2 regions of the Paraburkholderia sp. Cy-641 genome follow, and region 2 is predicted to be linked to the other one. Evidence: riboswitches for the same ligand, from Rfam matches in the RefSeq annotation. Region 2 holds a riboswitch; the other holds the start of a gene.

Region 1 (14,885 bases), on a different contig from region 2:
CGCCGGTCCCGCGAAGCGCCAGCCGCAATACAGGGCCGCCAGCAGCGCGAGCACGAGCCATGCGGCGCGCACGCCCCATGCCTGTTTCGCGGACCGCTGCTGCAGCATGTCCATCACGGCGCTCCGAACAGATTGCGCTCGGCCGCGGTCGGTGCGTCGACGGTCACGCTCTTCGCGAACTCGAGCTTCGTCACGTCGCCGTTCGCGAGCCTGATGCGCAGGCTTTGCAGATAGTCGCCGCCCGCCATGTCGAGCCCCTTGATCGATTGCGCGAGCTGCGGCTGGTTTGGCGTGAGCCGCATGCGCCACTGCGCGGCGCTACCCTCGGCGGCCACGTCGAACTGCGAGTACAGCGCGGACAGATCGCCGCCAAGCATCGCGCGCATCATCTTCGAGACCTGCGCGACGCCGCGTGCGCCCTGTGCGCTGTGCGTGGTCACGCGTTGGCCTTCGGCGTCGAGTTGCGCGACGCCCGCATCGGTGATGACGTAGGTGGCTTTGTAGGGCGTGTCGATCTGCCAGATCACGCCGCGCTCGCGGAAAAACAGCAACGTGCCGCTGCTGACGAGCGGCTGCTTCATCGCGGCGAGCGTTTGGGTCTGCGTGAATTGCGCGCGCACGCCTTTGGCCTGGGCGAGATGCGAGGCGATCTGCGAGACGAGCGCAGGGTTGTTGGCGGTTGCGGGTGTCGTTGCGGTTGTCGTATTCGCGGTGGCAGTGGCATTTGCACCGGCATTTGCGTTTGCAGCGGCGGCATGCACCGGTGTTGCCGGCCATGCGATCGCGCACGTCACAGCCATTGCGCCCGACACCCAGAACGAGGCCGCAAACGCCGGCCGCCGATTCATTGCCCCTTCCATCGGCTTCCTCATCATTCCCCTCATCGCCCCCATACACGCTCCAGTTTTTCGAACACGACCGGCGGCGACACGAACTGCAATTCCTGGGTCGCGGCATCGACGGCGACCTGAATCGTATAGCCCTTCGTCAGGCGCGTGCCCGATGCGCAATCGACGATTTCATAGCCTATTTTCAGGCGGTTTTCGTATTCGAGCAGTTGCGCGCGCACGTCGAGCGTCTGCCCGTAGACGGCGGGCCGCACATACTTCAGATGCGCCTCGACGATCGGCCACAGATAGCCCGACGCCTGCATCTCGCGATAGTCGTAGTCGAATGCGCGCAGCAGCGCGGCACGGCCCATCTCGAAGTACTTCAGATAATTGCCGTGCCAGCATACGTTCATCGCGTCGACGTCGTGAAACGGCACTTCGACCGTCGCGCTCGCGCTCAGCGTTTTCGGCGTTCCGCTCATGCGTCGCGTCCTTTGCGTTGGCGGGATGAATCCGCCGTGGTCCGATAGCCGTCGAGCAGTTCGCACGCGCCGATGCACGCGGTCAATGCCCGCAGTTCGCCTTCCAGCGCGCGGTCTTCATCGACGAAGGGCGATTGCGCGCTCACTGCGTCGATGAACTCGCGCAGCGGCACCGGCACCGGCGTCGCGGCATCGATGCGCAAGCGCAGCTTCACGGCCTGCACGGTCGCGAGCGTGTGCGCGGCGGCCACCTGTTCGGTCAATTCGAGCACGCGCAAACAGTCGCGCGCGGCGATCGTGCCCATGCTGACCTTGTCCTGATTGTGCGCCTCGGTCGAGCGCGAGAACACGCTCGCGGGCATCGTGTGCTTGAGCGCTTCGGCGGTCCACGCGGACGACGAAATCTGCACGGCCTTGAAGCCATGATTGATCGCCGCGCGCGCGGGCGCGGCGCCCGACAGATTGCGCGGCAGGCCGTTGTTGAAATTCACGTCGACGAGCAGCGCGAGCTGCCGGTCCATCAGATCGGCGAGATTGGCGACCGCCACCTTCAACGCATCCATCGCGAACGCGATATGGCCGCCGTAGAAGTTGCCGCCGTGCAGCACGCGTTCGTTGTCGGGGTCGATCAGCGGATTGTCGTTCGCGCTGTTCAGCTCGTTTTCGACGTCGCGGCGCACCCATGTCAGCGCATCGCGCGCCACGCCGATCACATGCGGCGCGCAGCGAATCGAATAACGATCCTGCAGACGATGCCCGGGCGTATCGTCGCGGCCCGCGAGATCGTCGCGAATCCAGGCGGCCGCTTCGGCCTGGCCCAAGTGCGGCTTCGCCTCGAACAGCAGCGCGTCGAAATGCGCGGCGCGGCCGTCGAGCGCGACGGTCGACAGCGCGGTCAGACGCGCGGCGAGCCGCGTCAGATGATCGGCGCGCGCAAACGCGAGACACGCGAGCCCCGTCATCACGGCCGTGCCGTTCATCAGCGCGAGCCCTTCCTTCGGCGCGAGCGTGAGCGGCGCGGCGCCGAGTTCGGCCCACACGCCGCGCGCCTCGCGCGACGCGCCCGCGAACCGCACCTCGCGTTCGCCCACGAGCGCCGCCGCCACGTACGAGAGCGGCGTCAGATCGCCGCTCGCGCCGACCGACCCTTCGGACGGAATGCGCGGCAACACGCGGTGATTGATCAGGTCGGCGAGACGTTCGAGCAGCACGGGCCGCACGCCGGAAAAACCATACGCGAGCGAGTTCAGGCGCGCCGCGATCACCGCGAGCGTTTGCGCGTCGTCGAGATACGCGCCCATGCCGCAGCCGTGATAGCGCGTCAGTTGCAACGGCAACGCTTCGACGAGTTCCATCGGCACGTCGACCACGCAGGCATCGCCGTAACCGGTGTTGACGCCGTAGACGGTCGCGCCTTGCGCCAGATGGCGGCGCAGAAAATCCGCGCCGCGCTCGATGCGCGCACGCCACGCGGGATCGGCGCTCAACGCGACCGGTGCGCGGTGCCGCGCGATCGCGACGACCTCTTCGATCGTCAGGCGACGGCCGCCGATCACGATCGCCTCGGCGCTTGTGCGCGGAACGGTGTGCGGGTCGACGTGCATATCGATGCGCGGGTTCATCTGCGCATGCCGATCCGGGTCCACGTTCGTACCCGCGCCGGCCTCGTGCGCCGTACTCAGATCATGTTCGGCCATTTGCGCCTCGCCTCGGGCTCGCCCAGAAATCGAAGAAATTGAACCATTGATAAGGAGCCTTGCGGCAATAGTGTTCGAGACGCAGCGCATAGCGTTGCGCCCATGCAGCCAGATGCTGCGCGCGTTCGCGGCGCGGCAGCTCGATGCGCTCGGCGAACGGCTCGAAGTACATGCGATAGCCGTCGCGCTCTTTCAGACAGAAGAACAGATACACCGGACAGCCGAGCGCATGCGCGAGCACGTACGGCCCTTGCGCGAACGGTGCGCTCGCGCCGAGGAATTGCGCGTCGGTGGTGCGGCCCGCTTCGCGCGCGGGCACGCGGTCGCCGACGATCACGAGCAGCTCGCCCGCCTCGATGCGCTGCTGCATCAGCACGGCGGTCTCGGGACCGAAATCGCCGACTTCGAGCAGATGCCGCGCGAAGTCGCGATTGGCCGACGCGAGCACCTCGTTGAAACGCCGCGCGTGTTCGGTATAGACCACCGCCGTGACTTTCGCGTGTGCGCCGCGCACGGCAAGCGCGCGCGTCATCTCGAGATTGCCGAGATGCGCGCCGATCACGAGCGCGCCCTTGCCGCTCGCGATCAATGCTTCGAATGCCGAAGGATCGTCGAACCTGACGTCGGCCGCGTCGACGCGGCCGCTCCACGCGGCGAGCTTGTCGAAGCCCGACTGCGCGAACGCGAGCATGTGCCGATAGGCGGACAGCCAGCCCGGCTGCGGCGTGTCGGTATCGGCATCGGCGGACGATGCGGCCGCGCTCAGATGCCTGAAGTAGTTGGCCGACGCCTTGCGCGCGGCACGGCCCGTCAGCAGGAAATACGCGACGATCGGATGCAGCCAGAGCGCGGTGAAGCGGCGGCCGAACAGCTTGCAGCTCAGCGCGAGCAGACTCATGCCGAGATGGCTGCCGCGTTCGGCGATGCGCCACCAGGCTTCGGGGGCGGCGGCTTGCGCGGGTTCGTCCGCGGGTTTGCGTGGCGGGTTGCCGATGGGTTGGCCCGCCGCGTCACGCGCGGTGTTGGCGGTGTTGGCGGTGTCCGCGGCGTTGGCGGCAACTTTATCCGCCGCTTTGCCGTTCGCTTCCCCATCAGCCTCATCGACCAGCACACCACGGCGCGGCATCACCTTGTGCGCGAGCAGCATCGGCAAACGCCACAGCATGCCGAACACGAGCCGCGTATGGCTGCGGCTGATGCGCACGTTGTCCCACAACACGTCGAAATGCGACACGCCATCGGCGGCGTAAGTGACGCGCGTTGGAATCGAGCGGAATGCCGCGCGCCGCCAGTAGAGGCGCACGAGAATCTCGATGTCGAAGTCCATGCGCGTCGGCAGTCGCACACTGTCGATCAGTTCGCAGGCGAGCGCGAGCGGATAGAGGCGAAAGCCGCACATCGAGTCGCGAATCGTCAGCGACAGCGTTTCGATCCACACCCATACGTGCGTCAGATAGCGGCCATAGAGACGCGCCTTCGGCACGCTGTCGTCATAGACCGGGCGGCCGAGAATCACGGCGCCCGGCGCGGTGCGCGCCGCGTCGATGAAGCGCGGCACGTCGGCGGCATCGTGCTGGCCGTCGGCGTCGATCTGCAAGGCGTGCGTGTAGCCTGCCGCGCGCGCGGCCCGCAAGCCCGCCATCACCGCCGCGCCCTTGCCGCCGTTGTGCGGCAGACGCAGCAGCGTAAGCCGCTCCGCGTACTGCCGCGCGAGCACGGCGAGCACCTGTTGGGTCGGCTCGTCGCTGCCGTCATCGACGACGAAGATCGGCAGGCCATGCACCGCGAGATGCGCGACGGTCGCGCCGATCGCGTCCTTGTGGTTATAGATCGGAATGACGATGCAGGCCGCGATGCCCATCACGCATCCTCCCGATGCACGAGCACGCCCGCTGCGCATTCGCGGCCGTCGAGCCGGTAGGCGAACTGCACGCGCCGGCGCGCGGCGTCGTGCGTCAGCGTGAGCCCGAGCACCGCGCCCGGCGGGACCGGCGCCATGAACTTCAGACGCTCGACCGAGGCAAGCGCGCGCACCTTCGGCCAATGCCCGGCCGCAAGCCGCACGGCCCAGTCGATCTGCACGACGCCCGGCAGAATCGGCAGGCCCGGAAAGTGGCCGGCGAAATGCACGAGCGTGGGCGGCACGCGCAGTTCGTAGTGCAGCGTGTCGCCGCTGCGCGTTTCGGCGAGCACTTCCATGCCCTCGGCGCGCGGCTCGAACGCGGCCGCCACCGCGCTCGCGGGCAGCTTGCCGCGCGCATCGAACGGCAGGCTCACGCGAAAACGCCAGTGACGCGGCAGCACGACCGCATCGAAATAATCGGCAAGATGACGGCGCAGCGTTTTCGCGAACGCCACCCGGCCTTCCTCGCGCAAGGCCGCGCCGCCCGCCTCGCTCAACGCGACCACCGCGCCGACCCGTTCGCGCGAGGCGCCTTCGAGCGGCACGAGCGCCGCCTGCGCCACGTACGGATGCAGCGCGAGACGCGCTTCCAGTTCCGGCAGCGAGACCCGCTTGCCGCCGAGCTTCAGCACACGGTCGAGACGGCCTTGCAGACGGAAACGGCCATCGGCGTCGAAGGCAACGCGGTCGCCGGTGCGATGCCAGCCATCGTGATCGAGATGCGGCGAGCGCACGCACAGCGCGCCGTCGTCGTCGCGCCGCACCTCGGCGCCCGCGACCGGCTGCCACGCGTCGCCGTGATCCTGACGACGCCACGCGATCCCGCCGGTTTCGGTGCTGCCGTAGATTTCGAGCGGCGCCGCGCCGTAGGCGGACGCATAGTGCTGCGCGGCGTCGGCCGCGAGCGGGCCGCCCGAGGAGAAGAACGCGCGCGGCGCCGGGGTCAGCGCGACAAAGCCCGGCAACGCGGGCCAGCGCGACAATTGTGCGGGCGTCGAGACGAGCGCGGTCGCGCCGCACTGCGCGATGCGTTCCTGCAATTGCAGCGGCTCCGTGCCGATTGCTCGGTCGAACGCGCGGCCGGCCGCGAGCGGCCACAGCACGCGAAACAGCAGCCCGTAGATGTGATGATGCGGCACGCTCGCGAGCATCGTCGCGTCGCCGAGCAACGCGCCCCACTGCTGTTCGAGCGTCTGCACTTCGGCGTTGAACTGCGCGAGCGTCTTGCGGATCGGCTTCGGCGTGCCGCTGCTGCCGGATGTGTAGAGCGTGAGCGGCGCATGCGGATCGATCGGGCTGGCAGCATGCGTCGCGGCAGCATGAGTCGCGTCGCGCGCGGCGAACGGCGGCAGATCGGCGTCCGTCAGCATGAAGTTGTAGGCGTCCGCGAGATCGGCCAGATAGCCCGGCGTCGCGTTGGCCGGGATCACCGGCTCCTTGCCGCATGCGAAAAGCGCGAACAACGCGCAGGAGAAATCGAACGGGTCGTCGATGCACAGGGCGCAGCGCGGCGCCGCATGGGTCTCGGCAAGCGCGATCAGTGCCGCGACGCGCGCGCGAAACGCCGCGCGGTCGATGAGCGTCGCGCCGTCGCGGCACACCGGCGTATCGAGCGCGTCGGGCGTATCGGGCGCACTCGACGCGACGGCCGGAAGCAGATCGTGCAGCGCGATCATGCGGCCTCCGAACCCGCTCGCGCGGCGCGCGGCAACACGACGAGATAACGCCAGACGATCTCGCCGGCGAGCAGCAGGCCGATCAGCCCATAGGCAATCGCGCCGTTATAGAGCGACCAGTTCGCGCGGCTCCAGTACAGCGCCGTATACGCCGAAAACGCGCCGTTGGCGACGAAAAACGCACACCATACCTGGGTCACGCGCCGCGTATAGCGCACCGCGTCGGCCGGCAGGTTCGGATTGCCGAGCCGCGCGAATTTTTCGATCATCGAGGGCCCGCGCGCGAGCGTCGCGCCGAACGCGACGAGCAGCCCGAGATTGACGAGCGACGGATAGAGGCGCAGCAACAGCTCGCTGTCGGTCACGACGATCGCCGCCGACGCGCAGGTGAGCAGCACGAGCACGCCCCAGTCGAGCGCGGAAAGCTGCCGCAGCGACAGCGCGAGCGGACCGCCGCCGGCCCAGCGCTGCAGCCACAGGATCGCGAGCAGCATGAAGCCGACGAGCCGTGGCGTGTCCCAATGCCATGCGCACAGGATCAGCACCGGATACGCGAGCATCAGCAGCCCCCGCACGACGGCCCTGCTCCAGTGAGTCCGCGTACCGGGCGCGCCGGCCGCGGCGGACAACGACGGCGCCGTCTGCGATCGCGAGCGCGCGGCGGGCATCAGCCTTGCGCCGCGAGCAGCGACTCGACCGCGCCGATCACGTCGCCGACGGTGCGCACCGACTTGAATTCCTCGGGCTTGATACGGCGGCCGGTCATTTCCTGCAGCTTGATCGCGAGATCGACGGCGTCGATGCTGTCGAGATCGAGGTCTTCGAACAGATGCGCCTCGGGCGTCACGCGCTCGGGCTCGATCGCGAAGTTCTCCTTGAAGATCGCGCGGATGCGCTCAAGAATCTCAGTCTCGGTCACGGTTCATTCCCCTTTCCTGGTGGTTTCGTTCGCAGCCTGCGACGCTTCGCGCTGACTCTCGACGAGCGCGGCGAGCGTGCTGATCGAGCGGAAGTGTTCGCGCGTGCGTTCGTCGTTCGCCGCGATGGTTAGTTGGTATTGTTTGCGCAGCACGATGCCGATTTCGAGCGCGTCGATCGAATCGAGACCGATGCCGTCGGTGTCGAACAACGGGGCATCGTCGTCGATATCGGCGGGGCTCAGGTCTTCGAGATCGAGCGCTTCGATCAGAAGCTTTTTAATTTCCAGTTTTAAAGAATCCATAATCGAACAGGTGCTGGGTCATGTGGGCTTCGACGGCGCGCGTCACGCTGCGCGCCGCGAGGGCCGGGGTCGCGTCGTGCGCGGCAAGTTCGCCGACGCCGAGCGGCGCGAGCACGTTCACGCGCATCCGGAAAGCGCGCGCCGGCACGTCGTACCAGCGCATCTGCCGCGTGAACGCGGGCGGGTCGCAATCCATCAGCACCGGCACGATCGGCGCGCCGGCCTTCAGCGCCATATGCGCGAAGCCGCGCGAAAACGCGTGCAGCCGGTTCGGCGCAGGGCTGCGCGTGCCCTCGGGAAACACGATCATCGTGTAGCCGGCCGCAAGCTGGCGCGCACCCGCTTCGACGAGTTCGGTGGCGTCCGCGTTGCTCACGTATTCGGCCGCGTGCACGATGCCCCAGAAACACGGATTGCGCCAGTGCGCGTTCTTCACGACGCAACACGCGCGCGGCGTGAGCGAGAGCAGCACCATCACGTCGAGATAGGTCGGATGATTGGCGACGACGACGGCCGGGCCGCCCGCGCGCAGCGCGGCCGCGCCCGACACGTCGAGCTCCATCACGCCGACGCCGCGCAGCACCGCGACGAGCGCGCGGAAAAACCAGTGAATCACAGCGGTCACGGCGCGCTGCCGCGACGCGCGATGCGGCCACAGCCACGCGAGCGGAAACACGAGCACCGAAAACAGCATGCCGCAGAGGCCGAACACGACGAAGGCCATGCCGGTCGCGCCAAGACGCCACAGATAATCAAGCCGCGCGGTCATGCCATCTCCAGTGCCAGAGGGCGCCGGCCCGCTCCCAGCACGCGGGCTGCCCGGTTTCGAGGCAGTGCAGCAGCGCCTGGCTCTGGGTGGGAAAGCGGGTTGCGGCGGTGTCGGCGGCGAGGGTGTTCGGGTTGGCGGGCGGGTTGTTAGCGGCGGCAGCGGCTTCGGCGGCAGCGTTGCCCGGGTTGGCGCCCAGGTTACTGGCCAGGTTAACGGCCAGATTAGCGGTGGCCGCAGTTACGTTGGCCGCGGCGCCGTCAACCGGCGCGGACCGCGAGCCGGCCGCGCGGGACAGCGAGCATACGATGTGCCCGGCCGCCGCCGTGTCGTCGAGCAGCAGCGCGAGCGCGCCGCCCTGTACTTCGTCTTCGATCGTGCCGTAAGCGCGATCGGCCGGTTCGTCGGCGTAGACGAGCAGCACCGGAGAGTCGGGTTGCGTCGCGTATTGGGCATACGCTTCGAGCAGCGCATAGCCGAGCGTTTGCGCGCCGGCCGACACCGCGCTCGCGGCCGAGCGGTCGCCGCGCGCAATGCCGAAGACGCCGGTCATCGCATTGAGCACCGACAGGCTGAACGCGGTCGGCGAAACCGGTTCGCCGGCGCTGATGCTGCGCAGGATGTCGGTGGTGCGCCGCAATTCCCCGTGCCGCGACGCGAAAACCACGCGCACCGGCTCGCGCGCGACACAATCGTGCGCAACCTTGAGCGCGGCTTTGGACAGCGTGCTGAGACGCCGCCGCACGATCGGCTCGATAAAGCCGATATCGGGTGCGGCAGATGCGGTAGCCGGCCAGCTAGACCAGCGACCGACCGGAATGGTCCAGTGCAGATCGGGCATACGGTGTTCGCGCGTAGAAACGGGAAAAGGCTCAAGCGCCTGACGGAATATACAGCCGTCACAGCGTGTGGCGCCGCGCGGATCGGGATGTTTTCAGCCGGGATCGACCAATCTTCTTAGGGGGAATTCAGCGAATTATCGGCAATTGGCCCCGATTATTTAGGCGCCTTTGTCAATGGGTCTGCGAGATTTGGCTCAGGCTCCTTTTGTCGCCGGAATCATACTGAATATTCTGGATTAAATCAGCCAGGAAAGACGTATCCATCTGTATCCGAGCCTTAAAACAACAAACTGTCAGACGAATTGACAAAAATGGCCGGAACGCTGCGGCGGGCCCGCCGGGAAGGCTTGCGCGCGGGGCCGGCGGCAATTTTCGGGGTGGCGGGAGAGACGGGAGCGGCGCCCTGCTTTCCGAAAATCGTTTGCGGCCTTTCCTGGCAATTGTTGCAAACCGCCGCAGCCGGCGCCGTATGCGCGGCGCGGCATCCGCGCAACATCCGTGCAATATCAGACCGGTATCGGCCCGATATCCGCGGTAAACGCACCGCCGGCTCTGTTATACTCCGGCCCTCATTGGGGAGTAGCCGCCTCGCAGCACGTCCGCACCGCGTTTCGCCGGTGCGTCGCACGTGCGGTTCGCGAGGGCGCCTGTCAACAGACTTGGCCGTCACGGCCATGGCAGCCGCAGCCTCTGGCCTGGCGAGACCGATGATCCACACGCGCCGCAACAGGGCCCGGCGTGTCGTGGGTCGTCGCTCGTTCATGATTCGGCCCGAGGAATCCCTTCAAAGTGAATCAAGCCTTCCTTATTTCGACCGGTGCGGTCGCGCTCGCCGAAATCGGCGACAAGACGCAACTGCTCTCGCTCGTGCTCGCCGCCCGCTACCGCAAACCCGTGCCGATCATTCTCGGCGTGCTCGTCGCGACGCTGATCAATCACGCGGGCGCCGGCGCGCTCGGCGCGTGGCTCGGCTCGATGCTCACGCCGGCCATCATGCGCTGGGCGCTCGCCGCCTCGTTCATCGGCATGGGCTTGTGGATTCTCGTGCCCGACAAGCTCGACGACGAGGAAGCCAACACCAACCGCACGCACTTCGGCGTGTTCGGCGCGACGGTGGTCACGTTCTTCATCGCGGAAATGGGCGACAAGACGCAGATCGCGACGGTCGCCCTCGCCGCGCGCTTTCACGATTTCTTCAGCGTGGTGGCCGGCACGACGCTCGGCATGATGATCGCCAACGTGCCGGCGATTCTGCTCGGCGACCGCTTCGCGCATCGTCTGCCGACGAAGCTCGTGCACGGCATCGCGGCGGTGATGTTCGTCGTGCTCGGGGCGATGGCGCTGCTCGGGGTGGGGGTTTAGGCGGCAAAGCGAACGGCCCGGCGGATCACGCCTGCCGGGCCGTTTTTGCGTGGTTTTGCATGGTGCGCCGGGTGCCGACGTACCGCGCGAGCGCGGCTTACTGCCCTGGCTTGGTGGCCGATGAGCCCGAGGTGCCCGACGCCGCCGCCGGCGCCGCAGCCGGCATCGACACCTCTGTCACCGCCATGCCGCCGTTGCCGACCGGAATCTTCACCGTATGCACGGCGCCGTTGCCGAGCGGAAAATCGGCGAGCGCGCTGCGCGCGAGATACGGCATCGCCCTGACCAGCGACGACTCGCCGCCGAAATTACGCGCGCTCACGTTGTAGACCTCCTTGCCGCTCGCGCGCTCGGTCATCCGGATGCCGAGCAGATGCGTGAAAACCGGGTAGCTCTGATTCACGTAAGCGGTCGGGAACGGTCCCCACGGCCCCCACGGATCGAACGGCCGGCCCCAGTACGGACCGGGCCACGGGTTGTAATAGACCGGTTCCGCGACGGTCACGATGTCCGAGCGAATGCCGTAGGCGAGTTCGACCAGATAGCGCGCCTCGTTGCGAGGAACCTCGCGGAACGACTGCGCGGCCAGTTCGTTCGCGACGATCCGCTCGTACGCGGTCAGCTCCAGATTGTTCTGCTGATCCTCGTGTCGCGTGAACGCATAGGTGCGGATCGCGTCGCTGCCGCTCCACGCGGAGAACGCCGTGACCTGGGTCGTCACATAGGTCGTGCAGCCGGCGAGCAGCAACGTCAGTGCCGCGAACAGCAGCATGATGCGGCGCGTCCATCGATCGGTGTTCATGGTCTACCTCGTGATGCGTCTGAAGTGCTGCAATTAAAACCGTGGATCGAGCGCGATTATTCCGTGCCGGTGGCGCGCTTCTTCGCGTGACCTCTTCGCGCGACCTGATCCGCCGAAGCGGATCGATGCCGGCCCGAGGCGCGGAACCCGCCGCCACGCGTTCACGGACCACACTGACCGCACGGACTGCCGCCGCGCGCAGCGCCCGATAATACGCTGACCTCGCCGGCCGGCAAAAGGTTCTTCCCGGCCAAGGCGCAACGAAGCCGGCGGCCCGCTATCGACGCCCGGCCAGGCCGCACAGTCAGGTCGTACCGCCAGGCTTCGAAGCTCGCCCCCGCATCGTTCCGCACAATCACCCGAGGCTTTGTACAATGGCTCGACCAAGCCCGGCTCGCGCGCCCTGCGCGCGCCTGACCGCTCGAGTCCACCACCACAGAACGCCATGGCCGATACCGCAACGCCCAATGTGATCCGCCGCGCCGATTACGCGCCGCCCGCCTTCCTGATCGACACCGTCGCGCTCGAATTCGATCTGGTCCCCGAACGCACGGTCGTGAGGAATACGATGCGCGTGCGCCGCAACCCGGACGCAGCGCGCGCCGCGCATCTCGAACTGATGGGCGAGCAGCTCGAATTCGTCGGCGCCGAACTCGACGGCCAGCCGTTTTCCCATGCGCATCCGCACGAGCATGGCCTCGTGCTCGACGACGTGCCGGACAGCTTCGAGCTGACGCTGACCAGTATCTGCAATCCCGCGGACAACACCACGCTGTCGGGCCTGTACGTCTCGAGCGGCAACTTCTTCACGCAGTGCGAGGCCGAGGGCTTTCGCCGCATCACCTACTTCCTCGATCGCCCCGACGTGATGGCGAGCTTCACGGTCACACTGCGCGCGAGCAAGGCCGACTATCCGGTGCTGCTGTCGAACGGCAATCTGCTCGAAGCAGGCGAGTTGCCCGACGGCCGCCATTTCGCGCGCTGGGAAGACCCGTTCAAAAAGCCGAGCTACCTGTTCGCGCTCGTCGCGGGCAAGCTCGTCGCGCTCGAAGAACGCGTCAAGACCGGCTCGGGCAAGGAAAAGCTGCTGCAGGTGTGGGTCGAACCGCACGATCTCGACAAGACCCGTCACGCGATGGACTCGCTGATCCACTCGATCCAATGGGACGAGGCGCGCTTCGGGCTCGAACTCGATCTGGACCGCTTCATGATCGTCGCGGTCAGCGACTTCAACATGGGCGCGATGGAGAACAAGGGGCTCAACATCTTCAACACGAAGTACGTGCTCGCGAACCCCGAAACCGCCACCGACACCGACTTCGCGAACATCGAGGCGGTGGTCGGCCACGAATACTTCCACAACTGGACCGGCAACCGCGTGACCTGCCGCGACTGGTTCCAGCTGAGCCTGAAGGAAGGGCTCACCGTGTTCCGCGACCAGGAGTTCTCGGCCGACATGGCGGGCGGCCAGACGGGCAGCAGCGACGAAGCCGCGCGCGCGACCAAGCGCATCGAGGACGTGCGCGTGCTGCGCCAGATGCAGTTCGCCGAGGACGCGGGCCCGATGGCGCATCCGGTGCGCCCGGAGAGCTACGTCGAGATCAACAACTTCTACACGATGACCGTCTACGAGAAAGGCTCGGAAGTCGTGCGGATGTATCAGACGCTGTTCGGCCGCGACGGTTTCCGCAAGGGCATGGACCTGTACTTCGCGCGCCACGACGGCCAGGCCGTGACCTGCGACGACTTCCGCCACGCGCTCGCCGACGCGAACGGCCGCGACCTCGCGCAGTTCGAGCGCTGGTATAGCCAGGCCGGCACGCCGCGCGTATCGGCGCGCACCCGCTACGACGCCGCGCAGCAGCGCTACAGCGTGACGCTCAGGCAAGGTTACGGCGACGCCGCGCCGGCCGCGCGCGAAACGCAGAAGGGACCGCTGCTGATTCCGCTCGCGCTCGGCCTGATCGGCGCGGACGGCCATGATCTGCCGCTGCGGCTCGACGGCGAGGCGCAGGCGGCGGCATCGACCACGCGCGTACTCGAATTCACGCAGACCGAGCAGACCTTCACGTTCGTCGACGTCGCGCAGGAACCGCTGCCGTCGCTGCTGCGCAATTTCTCGGCGCCGGTCATCGTCGAATACGACTACACGGCCGAACAGCTCGCGTTCCTGCTCGCGCACGACAGCGATCCGTTCAACCGCTGGGAAGCCGGCCAGCGGCTCGCCACGCGCGAGTTGCTCGCGCTCGCCGCACGCGCGGCCACGGGCGCGGCGCTGCAACTCGACGACTCGGTGGTTGCCGCGTTCGCGCGCGTGCTGACCGACGAGACGCTATCGCCGGCGTTCCGCGAACTCGCGCTGATGCTGCCGTCCGAAGCGTATCTGGCCGAGCAGATGGCCGAGTCGAACCCGGCCGCGGTTCATGCGGCGCGGCAGTTCGTGCGCAAGCGCCTCGCCAACGCGCTGCGCGACGACTGGCTGAAGGTGTACGAGCAGCATCGCACGCCGGGCGACTATGAAGCGACGCCCGAGGCGGCCGGTCATCGCGCGTTGAAGAATCTCGCGCTCTCGTATCTCGCGGAACTCGACGATCCGGCGCAAGCCGTGCGCCTCGCGTCCGCGCAATACGACACCGCGAACAACATGACCGATCGCGCAGCCGCGCTCTCCGCGCTGCTCAACGCGGGCGCGCCGCAAGGCGGCAGCGCCGAGGCGCAGCACGCGCTCGACGACTTCTACCGGCGCTTCGAGAAGGAGCCGCTCGTCATCGACAAGTGGTTCGCGTTGCAGGCGACGCAGCGCGGCAGCGCGCAGCATCCGGTCATCGACACGGTGCGCAGGCTGATGACGCACCCGGCCTTCACGCTGAAGAACCCGAACCGCGCGCGCGCGCTGATCTTCAGCTTCTGCGCGGCGAACCCCGCGCAGTTCCACGCCGAAGACGGCTCGGGCTACGCGTTCTGGGCCGACCAGGTAATCGCGCTCGACGCGCTCAATCCGCAGGTGGCCGCACGCCTCGCGCGCTCGCTCGAACTGTGGCGCCGCTTCACGCCGGCGCTGCGCGACAGCATGCGCGCGGCGCTCGAAAAAGTGGCCGCGCAGGTGAAATCGCGCGACGTGCGCGAGATCGTCGAGAAGGCGCTAGCGTAATGCCTCGCTGAGTTTCACACCGCACCGAAAAGCCGGCACGCGTTGCCGGCTTTTTTTCGTCTGGCGGTGGCGACATTAGCCATCTGGCCGACTGTTCATGCCTCGTTCGCAAGGAGAAAGTATACGCCTCGGTTTAATTATTTACATTTAAC
Region 2 (14,885 bases):
CCCTGAGCACTTTTTTAGGATTACCAATCATGCAGCTGTCAAAGCGCCTTGTCGCCGAAGTTTTCGGCACTTTCTGGCTCGTACTCGGAGGCTGCGGCAGCGCGGTTCTCGCGGCGAATTTTGCCGGGCCGGTTCACGGTCTGGGCATCGGCTTCGTCGGCGTGTCGCTCGCATTCGGCCTGACCGTGCTGACAATGGCGTTTGCAATCGGCCATATTTCCGGCTGCCATCTGAATCCGGCCGTGAGCGTCGGCCTCACCGTCGCCGGCCGCTTTCCGGCGCGTGACCTGCTGCCGTACATCGTCGCGCAGGTGATCGGCGCGGTGCTCGGTGCGTTCGTGCTGTCGCTGATCGCGTCGGGCAAGCCGGGCTTCGATCTCGTCGCCAGCGGCTTTGCCACGAACGGTTACGGCGAGCACTCGCCGGGCCATTACTCGCTCGCCGCGGCGTTCATCTGCGAAGTCGTGATGACCGGCTTCTTCCTGTTCGTGATCCTCGGCGCAACCGACCGGCGCGCGCCGGCCGGCTTCGCACCGATCGCGATCGGCCTGTGCCTGACGCTGATCCACCTGATTTCGATTCCGGTCACCAACACGTCGGTCAACCCGGCACGCTCGACCGGCCCGGCGCTGTTCGTCGGCGGCGCGGCGGTCGATCAGCTGTGGCTGTTCTGGGTTGCGCCGATTATCGGCGCGGTAATCGCGGGCGTCGTTTATCCGCTCCTCGCCGAAAATCGCAGCGACAATGCACAGCAACTGGCGCTCGATTGACGAAGCGCTTGTGCAAAGCGTAATTGTGTAAATTGCGTGAATGGCGCAATCAGTAAAAGCGGGCGCTACGGCGCCCGTTTTTTATGCAATCGAACGAGAGTGCGGCATAAGCCAGCCACCGCGTATTAAGGAAGCGCGCTGCTAGAATCGGACGACATCACGGCCTTTTGCACAGGGGTAACCGATGAATCGTTTCCGTGGATGGCTGCATGGCGCAGCACTTTCGATCGGCAGCTTGTGCGCCGGCGTACTCGCGCTGCAGGCGGCGCATGCGGCGACGCCTGCAACGGCGGTCACGGAGAAGGCAGACGGCAATATCGAAACGCTCGTCTTCGTTCGACATGGCGAGAAACCCGCTCAAGGCTACGGTCAGCTCGACTGCCAGGGGCTCAACCGTGCTCTCGCCCTGCCGGCCGTCATCGCCGCCAAATTCGGCAAACCCGATGCGATCTACGCGCCGGATCCCGGTCAGCAGAAAGACGACAACGGCCATCCCTACTATTACGTCCGTCCGCTCGCGACGATCGAGCCGACCGCCATTCAATTTCAGATGCCCGTGCAAACGCCGTACGGTTTTGCGCAGATCGACCAGTTGGGCAATGCGCTCGCCGATCCGGCCAACCAGGGCAAGCTGATCGTCATCGCATGGGAACACCGGCTGATCGAAAAACTGTCGCGGCAAATGATGAGCGCATATGGCGGCAACGCGGCCGACGTCCCGAAGTGGCGCAGCGCGGATTTCGACAGCATCTATATCGTTCGGCTCGACTGGCAAAACGGCACGCCTCGTGCGAGCTTCAAACACGATCGGGAAGGCCTGGACGGACGCGCGGCCGATTGCCCTTGCGCGGCACTGCCGGCTGCATCGGCGGCCGCAAGCGGCGCTTCAGCGAATGCGGCCGATTAATCGGGTAATACAAATGTAAGCCGCTATTACGCGCGTTGCGACGTGGGTCGTATGCAACGAGCGATACGCGACGCGGCCGGATGCGCCCGTCAGCCGCACAGCCTTACATAGCGGTGCATCCGGCGCGACGCGGCGAATGACCGCCGCGAACGCATCAGATTTCCGGCGCCCTTCGATTGCCTCGACGATGCTTGCAGTCCGTAACATCTCGTCGCAGTCCGAACCGCCCTCGGTGCGTACATTGGTCCTGTGCGACAAACCTACGTCGCTTCACAGGAGAACAACATGAAACGCATCGTCACTCACCTGCTGGTTGCTGCCGGACTCGCGGCGGGCGCATGCGGAGTCGCGCAAGCGCATACGGATCTGAACATCGGCCTGTCGCTCGGCGCTCCGGTTTATGCCGCCCCCGCGCGCGTCTACGCGGCACCGGAGCCGGTGTACTACGGCGGCTGGAATCATGGCTACTACCGCGACTATCGCCGCTATGACCGCGGCTGGGGTCACAACGACCGCCGCTGGGGCCGCGACGATCGCGGCGGGCATCGTGGTTGGCGGGATTGAGAATCGAGCCGAGGCGGGTTGAACGTCGGCTGGGTTGTATCGGGAATCGGCGTGGATGACGCTGCGCCAGCCCGGCTGGCTCGCCATTGGCATCAATCGGCAGTTCGCGATCAATCGAAGCCCGCACGATCGGGCGTTCGCGCCACCACCGGCCCGCCTCCGCGAAAGCGAATGCGGGCCGGTTTCATTCCGGTTCAGGAAGCCAGTTCGTCGCCGAGCGAGAAGAGCTTGCGCAAATGGTGCGCCACGCCCGCCTCGAAGTTGTTGCCGATGCGCGGCACATGCGGCAGACGCGTGACGAGGTCGGGATTGGCGTTGTTCATCATGAACGGATGGCCGGCCGTTTCGAGCAGATCGATGTCGTTCATGTTGTCGCCGAACGCGACGCATTGCGCGGCATCGATGCCAAGGCGCTCGAGCACGATCTGCAACGCGCGCCCCTTCGACACATTCGCCGTCATCACTTCCAGACAATCCGGCAACGAATAAGTTACGTACAGGCGCTCGCCGAATTCGCGTTCGAGATTGGCGGCGATCTGCGCGAGATCGGCCGGATCGCCGATGTACAGCACCTTCGCGATGTCGGCGCCATCGTGATTCGGCAGATCGGTCACTTCATAGGTGAAGCCCGAGTCCTGATGAAACTTCAGCAGATCGGGCGCGTCGCGATCGATGAGCCATGCCGCGTGGGCAAACAGATTGACGATCGCGCGGCCATGCGCACCGGCAATGTCAGGTTGCACGAGCCGCTGGACGACGGCAGGCGGCAGGTCGTCGGCGTGAATGACTGCGTTGTCCGGCGCGTGAATGCGCGCGCCGTTCGACGTGATCAGATACGGGTTGATGCCGAGCAGGTCGCGAATTCCCGCGACGTCGCAATAATGCCGCCCCGTGGCGATCACGAACTGCAGTCCGTCGCGTTCGAGCTTGCGCACCGTGGCAACCGTGAACGGGTCCACCTGATGGTCGGCGTTGAGCAGCGTGCCGTCGAGATCCGTGGCGATGACTTTGTACATGGTGAGAACCGGCGGTTGTAAGCCGTCAGGGCAGCGTCAAAGTGCGTATTTTACCGTTGGCGGGCGTGGCGGCTGCCGCAGGTGAATAGGCCGGACTGATCGCATTGGCAGCCCCACTTTAAGCGGCATGCGTAACAGCACCACGACGAGCACAAAGCTACAAGCGTCCTCAGCCTTCGGTTGCCGAACATCAGCCAATCAGCCAACGAGCCGCGCCGCTTCGCGCCGGGCCAGTTGCAACCCGCCGTGCGCCGAATCGGCAAGCGGCTCCCGCAAACGCGCCTGATACGCTTGCGGCACATATTCGCGCAGCGGCGCGCCGAGCCCACCGCACAGCGCGACCGGCAGGCTCGCCGAAGCGTCCAGCGCGGCAATCATCTTGCCCACCTCGGCACCGGCCTCGTTGAGCAGCCGGGCCGCGAACGGATGCGTGCGATGGGCGATCGCGATGGGCGCGAGCCGCGCATACGCCGTCTGATTGGCCGCGCAGAGCCACACGACGAGGCTGTCGCGATCCCGCACGCCTGTGTGAACGAGCAGCGCCTGCGCAAGATCGTCGAGCGGCACGCGGCCGTCGAGCGCCTGCTGCGCATGGACGATGAGCCGCACGCCGAGCCACGCGCCGCTCGCCTCATCGCCCGACGGGAAGCCATAGCCGCTCGCCATGCGAAACTCGCCGTCGCTCGCAAGCGATGCCGCAACGCTGCCTGTGCCGAGCGCCACGATCACGCCAGGCGCGCCGTCGTGCGCGCCGAGCAGGGTCGTATAGGCGTCGCTCTCGACGGCAAGGCCAACGAGCTTCGGCGCCTGCGCATGGAACTCGGCGAGCCAGTCGCGATTGTTGACGCCCGCGAGGCCGCAACCGAGTACACAGCGCGACCAGTCCAACGCCATGCCCGCACGTGCGAACGCTTCGCCGCAAGCGCTCTGAATGGACTGCCACGCGCCCGCGATGCCGAGCCCGAGGCCCGACGGACCACCTGTTGCTTGTGCCAGTTCGCGGCCCTGCGCGTCTCCGAGCACGACGCGCGTGCCGGTACCGCCGCCGTCGACGCCAATCAGAAAGAAGTCGTGATTCATCGAATCGAATGAGTATCGTGGGTGAATAACGCGTAGCGTGGCAGGTCGGCTCCAATCTCGCAATTGGCCGAACGGCTAGCTTGCGGAGTGTCCCGCTTCGGCTATGCTGGCGAACGACATGACCGCACGGGAGCGCGACAGTGACACAGCGATGCAACTGGGTATCGAGCGAAGCGCTCGCACAGTACCACGATGCCGAATGGGGCGTGCCCTCGCGTGACGACCCGCACCTGTTCGAGATGCTCGTGCTCGAAGGCGCGCAGGCCGGTTTGTCGTGGTCGACAATACTCAATAAGCGGGCTGGTTATCGCCGCGCCTTCGCCGGCTTCGACATCGATAAGGTCGCGCGCTTCACGCCGAAACACGTCGACACACTCGTCGCCGACGAAAGCATCGTGCGTCATCGCGGCAAGATCGAGGTGGCCATTCAGAACGCGCGCGCCGTGCAGCAGATTCAGGCCGAGCACGGCTCGCTCGCGAACTTCGTATGGTCTTTCGTCGACGACACGCCGATCCAGAACGAATGGGAGTCGTACAAGCATGCGCCCGCGTCGACAGACGTGTCGGACGCATTGAGCAAGGCGTTGAAACGCTATGGCTGCAAGTTCGTCGGCTCGACGATCTGCTATGCGTTCATGCAGGCGGTCGGCATGGTGAACGACCACGAGACGACCTGTATGTGTCGCGCACGATGCGCGGCGCTCGGCAAAAAGGTGCGCAAGCGCAAGGCGGATTGAAACAGCGTTGATCGATCCTGCGTGCTGAAAAAAGCGCTCCTGACGCAAAATCCAGGCATCAATAAACGCCGGCATTCATCCCAATCCGCAACCGGCTATGCCCGGCTCTCGCAAACAAGCACCCAAAAGCAAAACGGCGATGTGGCTTCTTTCGAAGCTCACACCGCCGTTCGGCCTGTGGAAAAGCGTGCTTAGTGCAGCTTTTTCGGCAGCATCTGGCTGCGCAGACGCTTGTGCAGGCGCTTGACCGCAGCAGCCTTCTTGCGCTTACGTGCCGTGGTCGGCTTTTCGTATGCCTGGCGCTCACGCAGTTCAGCGATCAGGCCATTCTTTTCGATTGCGCGACGAAAGCGGCGAATTGCCACTTCGAACGGCTCGTTTTCCTTCAGAAGAATCGTCGTCATGTAATTCCTAACTCAATCACTAGATACGGGTTTAATTGCATGGCGGTTACCTCAGGCAACCACTCACGCGCCGGCCCTCCGGTCGCTTCGATTCATGGCCAGTAACAGGCAAACGCGAGGCAGAAACACAACCCCGGCCAAACCACGAATAATGAAGCGAGAGGCAAGCGGCCACGGAGGCCGGAAAAGAGAGGTGGGGAGTTCACCGCGGAACGCGGACAGACGTATTGCAAAAGCCGCGTCTGTTGCCGTTTCGCCAACCTTTCATCAATGAAAAAACACTGACGAAACAGGCAAAGATCTCAATTCACTCCCGATGATATCAGGAAACCTTCCATCCTACCAGGGGTTTAGCGATTGCGCCAGGCTTTTCCCCAGCGCTGGCGCAACAAGCCCGACCGCCGCTCCGCGTCGGCCTCGCAGCCCGCTTTGCCCGTCCCATCGGGTGCTCGCCGCGTCCAGTTCGCGGATATCGCCGGCACTCAGCGCGAGCTCGACGGCATTTGCGAAACTTTTTAGCTGTTCGACCGAGGTCGCGCTCGCAATTGGGGCAGCAACGCTCTGGCGGACGATCGACCAGACAAGTGCGATCGCGGCCGGCGTGCTGCCATGCCGCTCGGCGACGCGATCGAGCGCGCGGAGAATCGAACGTCACGCGCCTGGCGCCAAACCGGCGGACAAGCCGGTCGCCCAAGGCACTCGATACGCGCGTCCGCGAGAACGCGGCGAACGCAGACAGCTCAAAACCCGGCGCGACGCACCGGCATCAGACCGGCGTCAGAATTGCGCGACGCGCTGATACTGCCCCGCATGACCGGCCGCCTGCATCGCCGCCCGATATTCGGCACTGAGCTCGTTCTGCGCCAGGCGCGCCTCCGCGGCGATCCGCTCGTCGATTGCCTGAACCGCCTTGAGCACATCGAGCGCGGCGCCCGCCTGCTGCGCGGAGAGCGACATGATAAGCGGCGAGCGCTCGCTCGCAAGCTGCGCCGCCCGCTCCCATTCGGCGACGGCCACCGCCTGCTCGATGGACTTGGTGAGTTGCCAGATGCGATCGATCGGCGCCGCGAGTTCCATGTCGTATCTCCCTGTTCCGCTCAGTTCTTGTTGGTGGCCAGCGCGCCGGCGCTGTTCGTGCCGCCGAAGAGCTGCGTCAGATATTGCGAGTTGTTGTTCGTCGTCGCCAACAGCGAGTTGAGCGCCGTGAACTGCGCGGTGTACATACTGGTGAGTTGCGTCTGATAGGTCGACAGCGACGTCTGTTGCGTCCCGAGGCTCGTCAGGTCGGCATTGAGCGCGTTGGTGCGCGACGTGATGATCCCGGTGGTCGATAGATAGCCGGTGATGTTGGTGTTCAGCTGTTGCGCGACGCCGTTGGTGGAATTGAACAGCGTCGCCACGGTCGCCTGATTGCTCTGCAGCGCATTGTTCAGCTTGGTGCTGTCGACCGAGAGCGAGCCGTCCGCGCCCAGCGTAATGCCGATCGAAGCGAGGTTCGTCGTCGTGCCGTTGCTTTTCACGCCCGTCGCGACGATCGAGGCGAGCTGATTCTGCACCATGTTCAGCGTCGTGTCGCCGAGCAGCACGCCTTGCGACGTCGAACCCGCGGTGTACGAGGTCAGCGTGCCCATCGTCGTGACGAGCGTGTTGTACAGCGTGACGAACTGATTGATCGCATTGGCCTGCGAGGTGGTGTCCTGGGCGACTGTTACCGTCTGCGGCGAAGAGCCGGTCGTATCGACCGAAGCGGCCGACAGGTTCAGCGTGATGCCTGAAAGTGCGGACGTCACGCTGTTCGTCGAACTGGTGACGCCCGTGCCGTCGATCGTGAAATAGGCGTCCTGGGCGGCCGTCGTCTGGGTCCAGGAAGCGGTGCTGGTGACGCCGGTCGACGAACCGTCGTTGAGGGTCGACTGATTGGCCTTGAGCTGCGCGCCGGTCGCGCTCGCGTTGCCGGCCAGCGACGTGCCCTTGTTGCTCGACACGGCGAGATTGTTCAGCGGATCGCTCGAATTCGAATCGGTGATCTGGACGCTGATGGCATTCGCGGAGCCGGCGGATGCCGCGTGCAGCACGAGGTGCGCGCCGTCCGCGCCGTTCACGACAGTCGCCGTGACGCCGGGATTGTTGCTCGCGCCGTTGATGGCCGCGGCGATGCCGGAAACCGTGCTGTTGGTGCTGTCGAGCGAGATCGTCGTGCTCGCGCCGCCGACCGACAGCGTCATCGTGCTCGGGCCCGAAGCGAGCGCCTTGGTCCCGTCATAGCCCGTCGATGTCAGCACCTGCGCCGTCGCCACCTGAGCCACGTCGAGCGAATACGAACCGGCCACCGCACCGGCTCCCGCCGAGGCCGTGATGCCGTTGCCACTGGCCGTTGCCGTGAAGTCGTTGACGGTCGAGCCGTTCGAGAGCGAGGTGAGGCCGGCCTGCAGCGCGGAAAGCGCGGCGGAGAGCGTGCCGTACGCGGAGATTTCCGTGTTGTCCTGGGTTGTCTGCGCGCTCAGCGTCGCGGCCTGGCCGGCGATCTTGGCGTTGACGAGCGCGGTCACGAGCGAGCTCACGTCCATCGACGAATTGCCGGTCGAGCCGCTGATAACCGACTGCGCGGCTTCCTGCACCGCGGCATTGGCTGCCGCGGTCGTGGCGGCGGCGGTGGCGGCGGCAGTGCTGGAGATCGAACTTGCGGTCGAGGATACGGTGGACATGGACAGGCTCCGTGTTTCGGCGATGCCGTGTGAATCGATTCAGATCTGAGAAATGGCAATCGGGAGGCAAGCCTCCCGACCGGTTTGCGTGCCGCGCACCGGATACGGCGGCGGGGCGCGGAACGCATGCTGCGTAAAGCGTGTTACTGCAGGAGCTTCAGAATCTGCTGCGGCTGCGAGTTCGCTTGCGCCAGCACCGAGATGCCCGCTTGCTGCAGCACTTGCGCCTTGCTCAGCGCAGCCGTTTCCTGCGCGAAGTCGGCGTCCTGGATTTGCGACTGGGCCGACGACAGATCGGTCGACTGGGCTTGCTGCGTCGTGCTGATTGCCGTGAAGCGGTTTTGCGCGGCGCCGAGCGTAGCCTGCATGTTGTTGACCGTGTTCAGTGCGTCGTCGATCGATTCGATCGCCTTGTTGGCGCCCGCGACGGTGCTGACGTCGATCTGGTCGACGGTTTGCGTCGTGGCGGTCGAACTGGCCGTCCACGGGTTCGCCGTCTGCGTGATGCCGGTGCCGAGCGTCGCGCCCACGGTTCCTGCCGTGCCGCCCGTGGGGGCCGTATAGGCGAGACCGGTGGCACCGAGGATCGCCGCGCCTGCCGTGGTGCCGCCCGTGATCTGGTTGCCGTTCTGATCCCAGAACGTCAGACCCTGGTTACCGTCCGACTTCACCGTGATCGACGTGATATCCGTGGACGACGGGGTCGTCGCGTCCGCGCCGGTCGTCGCGCTGATGTCGAGACCGGTGATCGTGCCGAGCGTCGCGCCAGCGGTCTGAGGCTTGGCGTTGGCGCCATTGATTGCAACCATCTGGGTGGCCGCATCGAGCGAGCCGCCGGCAGTGATCGACAACGAGCCGGTGGTGGCGCTGACGGTGAAAGCCTGGGTGGTTGCGGCGGTCGGATCGAACGAAAGCGCGTTGCCGTTCTGGTCCGTGTACGTGAAGCCGCCCTTGCCGTCCGACAGCACGTTCAACTGCGTGATTTCCGTGCCCGTCGACGTGCCGGCCGCCCAGGCACCACCGTTCGAGTCGAGAGAAACAGCCAGCGACGCGACCGTATCGCCCGCCTGCACCGCACCACCGCCGAGCGATGCCGCCGACACGTTTTGCGAGAGGTTCAGGCTGATCGTCTGACCGACGTTCGCGCCGACCTGGAACGACACGCTGCCGAGCGAACCGTTCAGCACGTTCATGCCGTTGTACGTCGTTTGCGAAGCGATCCGGTTCACTTCCTGAATCTGCTGCGCGACTTCCTGTTGCAGCGCTGCGCGGTCGGTATCGGTCATGCCGCCGTTGGAGGCTTCCGTTGCGAGGTCGCGGATGCGCTGCAGGCTGCTCGTCAGCGACGACAGGCCGCTCGATGCGGTTTGCACCATCGAAACGCCGTCGTTCGAGTTCGACACACCTTGCGTCAGACCGTTGATCTGGGTCTGCATGATGTTCGAGATGGCGAGGCCGGCTGCGTCGTCCGCTGCGCTGTTGATGCGCTTGCCCGACGACAGACGCGTAATTGCTTGCGAGAGTGCGCTACCCGAGTTGGTCAGGTTCTGCTGCGCGACCAGCGAGTTGATGTTGCTGTTAATTCCGAGCATGAAAATTCTCCTGTTGGGGCCGTCAGCCCGTTACATGCCGTATAGACCAAGGCATCAGCGAACGAGGCAACTGCTGTTCGTTTGCCGCCCGCCTTGTTTGGGGTATCGGCCCACTCAGGAAAAACTTTATGGAATAACCCGCATATTCGTCGCTCCGCCCCGGCTGAAGCGCCGGTAAACCGGGGCGGCAGGCGATTCGCCGGCACAGGCCTCAAGTCCGTCGGAATCCTGCCGATAACACAGCGGCAAGCCCGCTTTGCCGCGCCTAGCGCGTCAACGTTACCGTCAGATACACGGCATACAGCACCCCGCACACGAGCAGCGCGCCGACCCGCAAGCCCCGCTCGCGTACGTTGATACGCAGCCACGCGGCCGCGGCCAGCGTAATCACGACGCCCGTCACCACTTCGATACGCGGCGTCCACGGCGTCAGCAGAATGCCGATCGCGGGCAGCAGCGTCCCCTGGAACACCATCGCGCCGGTGATGTTGCCCAACGCGAGCGTGTCCTTGCCACGCCGCACCCAGAGGATGCTGTTGACCTTCTCGGGCAATTCGGTGGCGATCGGAATGATCAGCAGCGACAGCAGCAGGGGCGATACGCCGAGCGCCGCCGACACGCCCCGCACACCGTGGATGAAGCCCTCCGCGCCCCACACCAGCAACGCGACCGCGAGCGCGAGTTGCAGCGCGATCGTCGCGAGATTGGTCGGCACGCCGATGCGCGCGAGCATCATCCTGCCGGGCGCTTCGGTGCCGTGTCCCGCCTCGACGAGCCCGCCCGATGCGCGGAACGTCATCACCACATAGGTGACGTACACGCCGACCAGCGCGACGCTGAAGAGCGCGCGCACGATGATCTGCTCGTGCGGCACGTACATCGCCACGGCCGCGAGCAGGAACGCGCAGAGGAAATAGTTGAGGTCGCGCGTGAAGCCGGTGCGCTCGGGCGTGATCCAGCCCTTGACGCCGCGCATGCGCAGGATCGCGAGCGTCATCAGAAACGTCGACAGCGTGGAGAGCATCAGCGGTGCGCCGAGAATCGCGCCGACGCCGATCTCCTGATTGACCGAGCTGCCGGCCTGGCTTCCCGCAATCGCGAGCAGCGGCACGAGCGTTTCGGGCAGCGCGGTGCCGACCGCCGCGAATAGCGAACCGGTCACGCCTTCGGAGATTTTCAGACGTTCGCCGAGATGTTCCAGCGCATTGGTGAAGAGTTCGGCCGCCACCAGAATGACGACCAGCATGCAGGCGAGTTCGAGGAACAGACCGGTCATGCGTGGCTCCCCGGCTGTGCGCGAAAAGCGCGGCCGCTCACCGGATCAACCGGGCAATAAGCGAAGGCAAAAACACGCGGGGAGACTGACGATGGGCGACGGTGATTCACAGGGCAAACTCCGCGGTCGGACGTAGATGACGAACCCATGACGCACCGCCGCCCGTCCGACCGGAACGAGGCAGTGCGTCAATGGTCTCGCCAAACCGACCCGGTCGAACGCGCCATGACCCGCAGGCCAAGTATGTTGACGCGCTCTCCTTCAAAGAATGAAGGAAGGCTACTCCCCAGTGACCGAAGGATTCTAATGGGGCGGGCGGCTTTCAACAAGCTTGTTGAAACGCGAACCACGTACGCTCCGCTCGAACCCTCGCACCCGGCATCGTCCGATAACACGCGGTTGCGCTCAGAGCTGATAGAGCGCCCGCCAACCATCCATGCTGAAGACGTCGAATCCGGCTTGCCTGCCGCATTCCGCTCAGCTATGTTTTACCCGTACCTATCTGGACGTTCACCGTGACCGAGACGACCCCGACGCCGGCATTCCTGAAGTTTTATGTTCCTGAAGAACCGGGGACAGCGAAACTCGCTCGTACGTCTGAGGATATCGAGCGGTTCCAATCGCTGATTCAGTACGCGGAGTCTGCCGAGACGATCAGCGAGAAGAAGTTCAGGTGGCTTGAAAAAGCGACGACGCCATGGCTCGCGCAGCAATTGGGCGTCTATGCAGAGCACCTGGAGGTCAATGGTCAGGCAATGCTTGCGGCACGCGTCGCGTGGCTCGGTGTTCTTGCTGCAAAGTGGGTTCGAGACGACGCGAAATACTATTTGGCCAATCTGCTCACTGCCGGCAACATGTGGCTAAAACTCGGCGCAGAAGCCACCGACGACACCACCGATGCCGCCATCGATGCCGCGCGAGGTTTTTTCGAGGTCATTCTGAATCTCGCCGCTTATGAACAACGAAAGGAACGGCTCGGCGCGCACGTGGGTATGGCGAGCTACTACGGACTGATCGAGGACTACGTCGGCGCGGCGTTTCACGTCGACCGATATCTTCCCTACATTGACGAGATCGTTCCAAAGCAGCAACACGAAACCGTGTATGGCCAGGCCGCGCGTATCTATGGAAAAGTCCAGGACGTACCGGGATTGTTATTCTGCTGCGAGAGATTAGGCAAACCACTCCCGCCCGCGTCGCAATTGTCCGCTCAGCCGCTGGACGCCGTGCTGATGACTGTCGCGCGCCTGCATAGCCTGGGCAGCAGCTCAACCGCTTTTCGCATCATGTCCGAATTCAAATCAAGAAACAGGAGCGCATAACATGACTCAGCAAACCGTGAAGTTTGGCATACAGCTTCCCGTCGACATGGGACAGGACGTTGCCGAAGTTGCACGAGAGCTTTCCGAAAACTGCCAGGTAAGCTACCGGCTGCCCGAGCCAGACAGCGAGTCCGCCAAAGACGAACTCTCCTTCGATCCGATATCGGGCGCGGCCATCGGCTGGATACTCCTGAAGGTGGTGGGTGCCGCCGCGCAAGGCATCGCCGCAAAACTGATCATCGAGATTGTTTGCAAGCGATATATGGGGCGCTCAAAGGAGTCGAAGGTCGTTCCAATCCGATTTTCCGACGGCACGATTTTCGAGCTGAATACGGACGATCCCGAGTCCACCGAACAGCTTCGCAAGATCCTCGCGGAAAAGGCCGATCGTTGAACGCCCTGTATGGCAGTGATGGCTTCGCCAAGGCTCTGACCGACAGCCTGGCCATCTACATCGACTTCGATCGACTTGGACTCGAGTCAACCCCGGCGGCCGTTTCCCAAGCTGTCCAGCGGCTGTTGGGTTTGCACGGCCCAGACGAGACGCTGCGATCGGAATCCCGATTCAATGAAGCGGCTCGCGACTATTTCGAGCACTTCAAAAAGATCGACCCCAGCGACAGAACGGTGGGGATCTTTCTCGCCTATCTGTCATGTTTTTTTCATGAGGCTAGACACTCGCACGATCTGATGTCGACGATCGTAGGCCAGCGCATCTTGCGGCAGTACTTCGTGCATTACAAGAATGTGCCGAAACTGCAACGAAAGCTAAAAGACTGGCAAAGCAGGAATGCATCGCAACCTATTCCGCTGCCCTTGTCCAGGCATGCGCCGTCCATGAACGGAATAGATCAGGACGTGCTGGAATTCGTGTCGAAGTATACGGAACTGGATTCTTTGCTGGATAAGGCCGGCGTAGTCGGTAGCGGAGTGTATTCGTGGGTCGGCGTGAAGCATTTGCTCGAGGCGAGTGCCGTCCTCGTTCAGCTCGAAGTCGTGTACGACCTGTTTGGGGGCGAAGCATATGAAATTCTCTGGAAACTGATACATGGCGGCCCGAACGCGAGAACCTACACGTGGCTGATCAATGGTGTCGCCGAGGATTTGCTGCTGACGGGAAAATTCGCCGGCCGCCATGGAGCCGGCTCCGTGATGAACTATCTTCTTTGGGTTGCGCTGCAGGGAAACGCTAGAACAGTAGAGGGAAAGGAAGTCGAAGTTTCGGCGGGCGCATTGTATTTTGCGTTAATCGAACACGTCTTGCGCAATGGAAGCGGGACCATCGACGTCGCCGAGGCACATCAACATGCCGCGTCTTTTTTGGCGGAGTGGGGCTTCCATGATCTCAACAGCATGCTGGACGGATTCCATCAGAGGGCGAGTCAGCGACTGGAGAGAAGCTTAACCAATATTACCGTTGCTACGGATCACCTGTTCAACGTTGTGGAGACACAGCTATTGGATAGTTTTCTTCCGTTCTGTCATTCGATTCTGGCCGACCCCGAGGCTTATTTTTCCGGGCGAAGGTACACAACCTCTTTGATATCCGGGGAATTGCCGGGTATCCCCATCTACTTTAAAGCGAATGGCGAGGTGTTTCAGTCGTTTACGCCGGGAGAGAAGCCGATAAGCCGCGAAAGCGCCGAGAACATGATTGCGTTTTCGAGCATGATCCGGCTTCTTGTGAATGGGCGCCGTTCGGCCGGCTTACCGTTTGTCGAGGATACGTGCTTCGAGGCGCTGACTGCGGATGCGGGGTTGGTTTTTTCTGATCGGTTGTTTGAGGGGTTTTGAACCCGGCTGGGATCGAAAAAATCGGCGGGAGGCGCGTCAGATAAGGCACTGACAGGAGGCCACCTTTTGTGGGTACGCCCTGGAGGGTAGCAATCTTGTCGCCACAATTTTTTGCTACAAATTATTACGGCACGCCCTCGCTAGTAATCCGCCTTGGGTGGCCCATCACGCATGAACAAGCTGCACGACGAGCCGGTTTAAGTCTCCAAGGACAGATATCGTGATTAAAGCGCAACGTGCCTTTACGCAATGGAATGGACGTTCGTGGCGCTATGCTCGAACCTCTATGGCTTCACCGCACCTTTGGCAGGTTTGGCAACAGTCTTTGAGTTTGATATATAACGGGCGTCGCTAAGAGGTGATTGATAATAGTCTTCATCCAAAAACCTAAGGACTCGCTTCAACTCAGCGCGAGTTTCGGGGAAAATAATCGTAGTCTTTCCATCCACCTCTTGCGTCTTGATTTCGATGTCAAAGCTAACAGCAACTTTCGCGATTTGATCGGCGGGCGTCTTGTCCAAAATACCAGATTGGCGGATCAAACCAATTTTTCGACGGGTCCATGCATCGCATGTGTCGAGAAATGCTTTTTGGGCTTCCGGCGGCTTTTCTGCAATTCGACAAAATTCCTTAACATCAGCATCGGTCGCCTCCTTGAAATAGTTTGAAACGTCAAAAATCGTCCTAACGAAGTGAAAACTAGAAAATAGTAATTTTG

Evidence for each region. A riboswitch is a leader RNA that binds a small molecule or an ion and turns the genes downstream of it on or off. The one in region 2 is predicted to bind manganese.
Region 1: linked by a shared signal. The riboswitch ahead of F3J20_RS01495 (TMEM165/GDT1 family protein) and the one ahead of F3J20_RS26980 (sodium:calcium antiporter) in region 2 are both predicted to bind manganese.

The regions. Positions count from the first base shown of each region.
Region 1 is NZ_VWWM01000002.1:23,271-38,155, forward strand. It holds gene F3J20_RS01435 (MMPL family transporter) at 1-114, opposite strand, end outside; gene F3J20_RS01440 (outer membrane lipoprotein carrier protein LolA) at 114-848, opposite strand; gene F3J20_RS01445 (thioesterase family protein) at 881-1,312, opposite strand; gene F3J20_RS01450 (aromatic amino acid ammonia-lyase) at 1,309-2,916, opposite strand; gene F3J20_RS31970 (glycosyltransferase family 2 protein) at 2,996-4,870, opposite strand; gene F3J20_RS01465 (AMP-binding protein) at 4,870-6,588, opposite strand; gene F3J20_RS01470 (hypothetical protein) at 6,585-7,256, opposite strand; gene F3J20_RS01475 (acyl carrier protein) at 7,256-7,507, opposite strand; gene F3J20_RS01480 (phosphopantetheine-binding protein) at 7,511-7,810, opposite strand; gene F3J20_RS01485 (1-acyl-sn-glycerol-3-phosphate acyltransferase) at 7,785-8,579, opposite strand; gene F3J20_RS01490 (beta-ketoacyl synthase chain length factor) at 8,563-9,417, opposite strand; yybP-ykoY riboswitch at 9,981-10,195, shown strand; gene F3J20_RS01495 (TMEM165/GDT1 family protein) at 10,208-10,780, shown strand; gene F3J20_RS01500 (DUF4136 domain-containing protein) at 10,878-11,582, opposite strand; gene pepN (aminopeptidase N) at 12,028-14,733, shown strand.
Region 2 is NZ_VWWM01000065.1:14,687-29,571, reverse strand. It holds gene aqpZ (aquaporin Z) at 30-770, shown strand; gene F3J20_RS27030 (histidine phosphatase family protein) at 955-1,677, shown strand; gene F3J20_RS27025 (PXPV repeat protein) at 1,963-2,241, shown strand; gene F3J20_RS27020 (Cof-type HAD-IIB family hydrolase) at 2,436-3,257, opposite strand; gene F3J20_RS27015 (BadF/BadG/BcrA/BcrD ATPase family protein) at 3,456-4,337, opposite strand; gene F3J20_RS27010 (DNA-3-methyladenine glycosylase I) at 4,478-5,074, shown strand; gene rpsU (30S ribosomal protein S21) at 5,266-5,478, opposite strand; partial or broken gene F3J20_RS32280 (aldo/keto reductase) at 5,926-6,123, opposite strand; gene fliT (flagellar protein FliT) at 6,256-6,555, opposite strand; gene fliD (flagellar filament capping protein FliD) at 6,576-8,183, opposite strand; gene F3J20_RS26985 (flagellin) at 8,327-9,775, opposite strand; gene F3J20_RS26980 (sodium:calcium antiporter) at 10,041-11,051, opposite strand; yybP-ykoY riboswitch at 11,176-11,351, opposite strand; gene F3J20_RS26975 (hypothetical protein) at 11,567-12,373, shown strand; gene F3J20_RS26970 (hypothetical protein) at 12,375-12,767, shown strand; gene F3J20_RS26965 (hypothetical protein) at 12,764-14,167, shown strand; gene F3J20_RS26960 (DUF4868 domain-containing protein) at 14,452-14,885, opposite strand, start outside.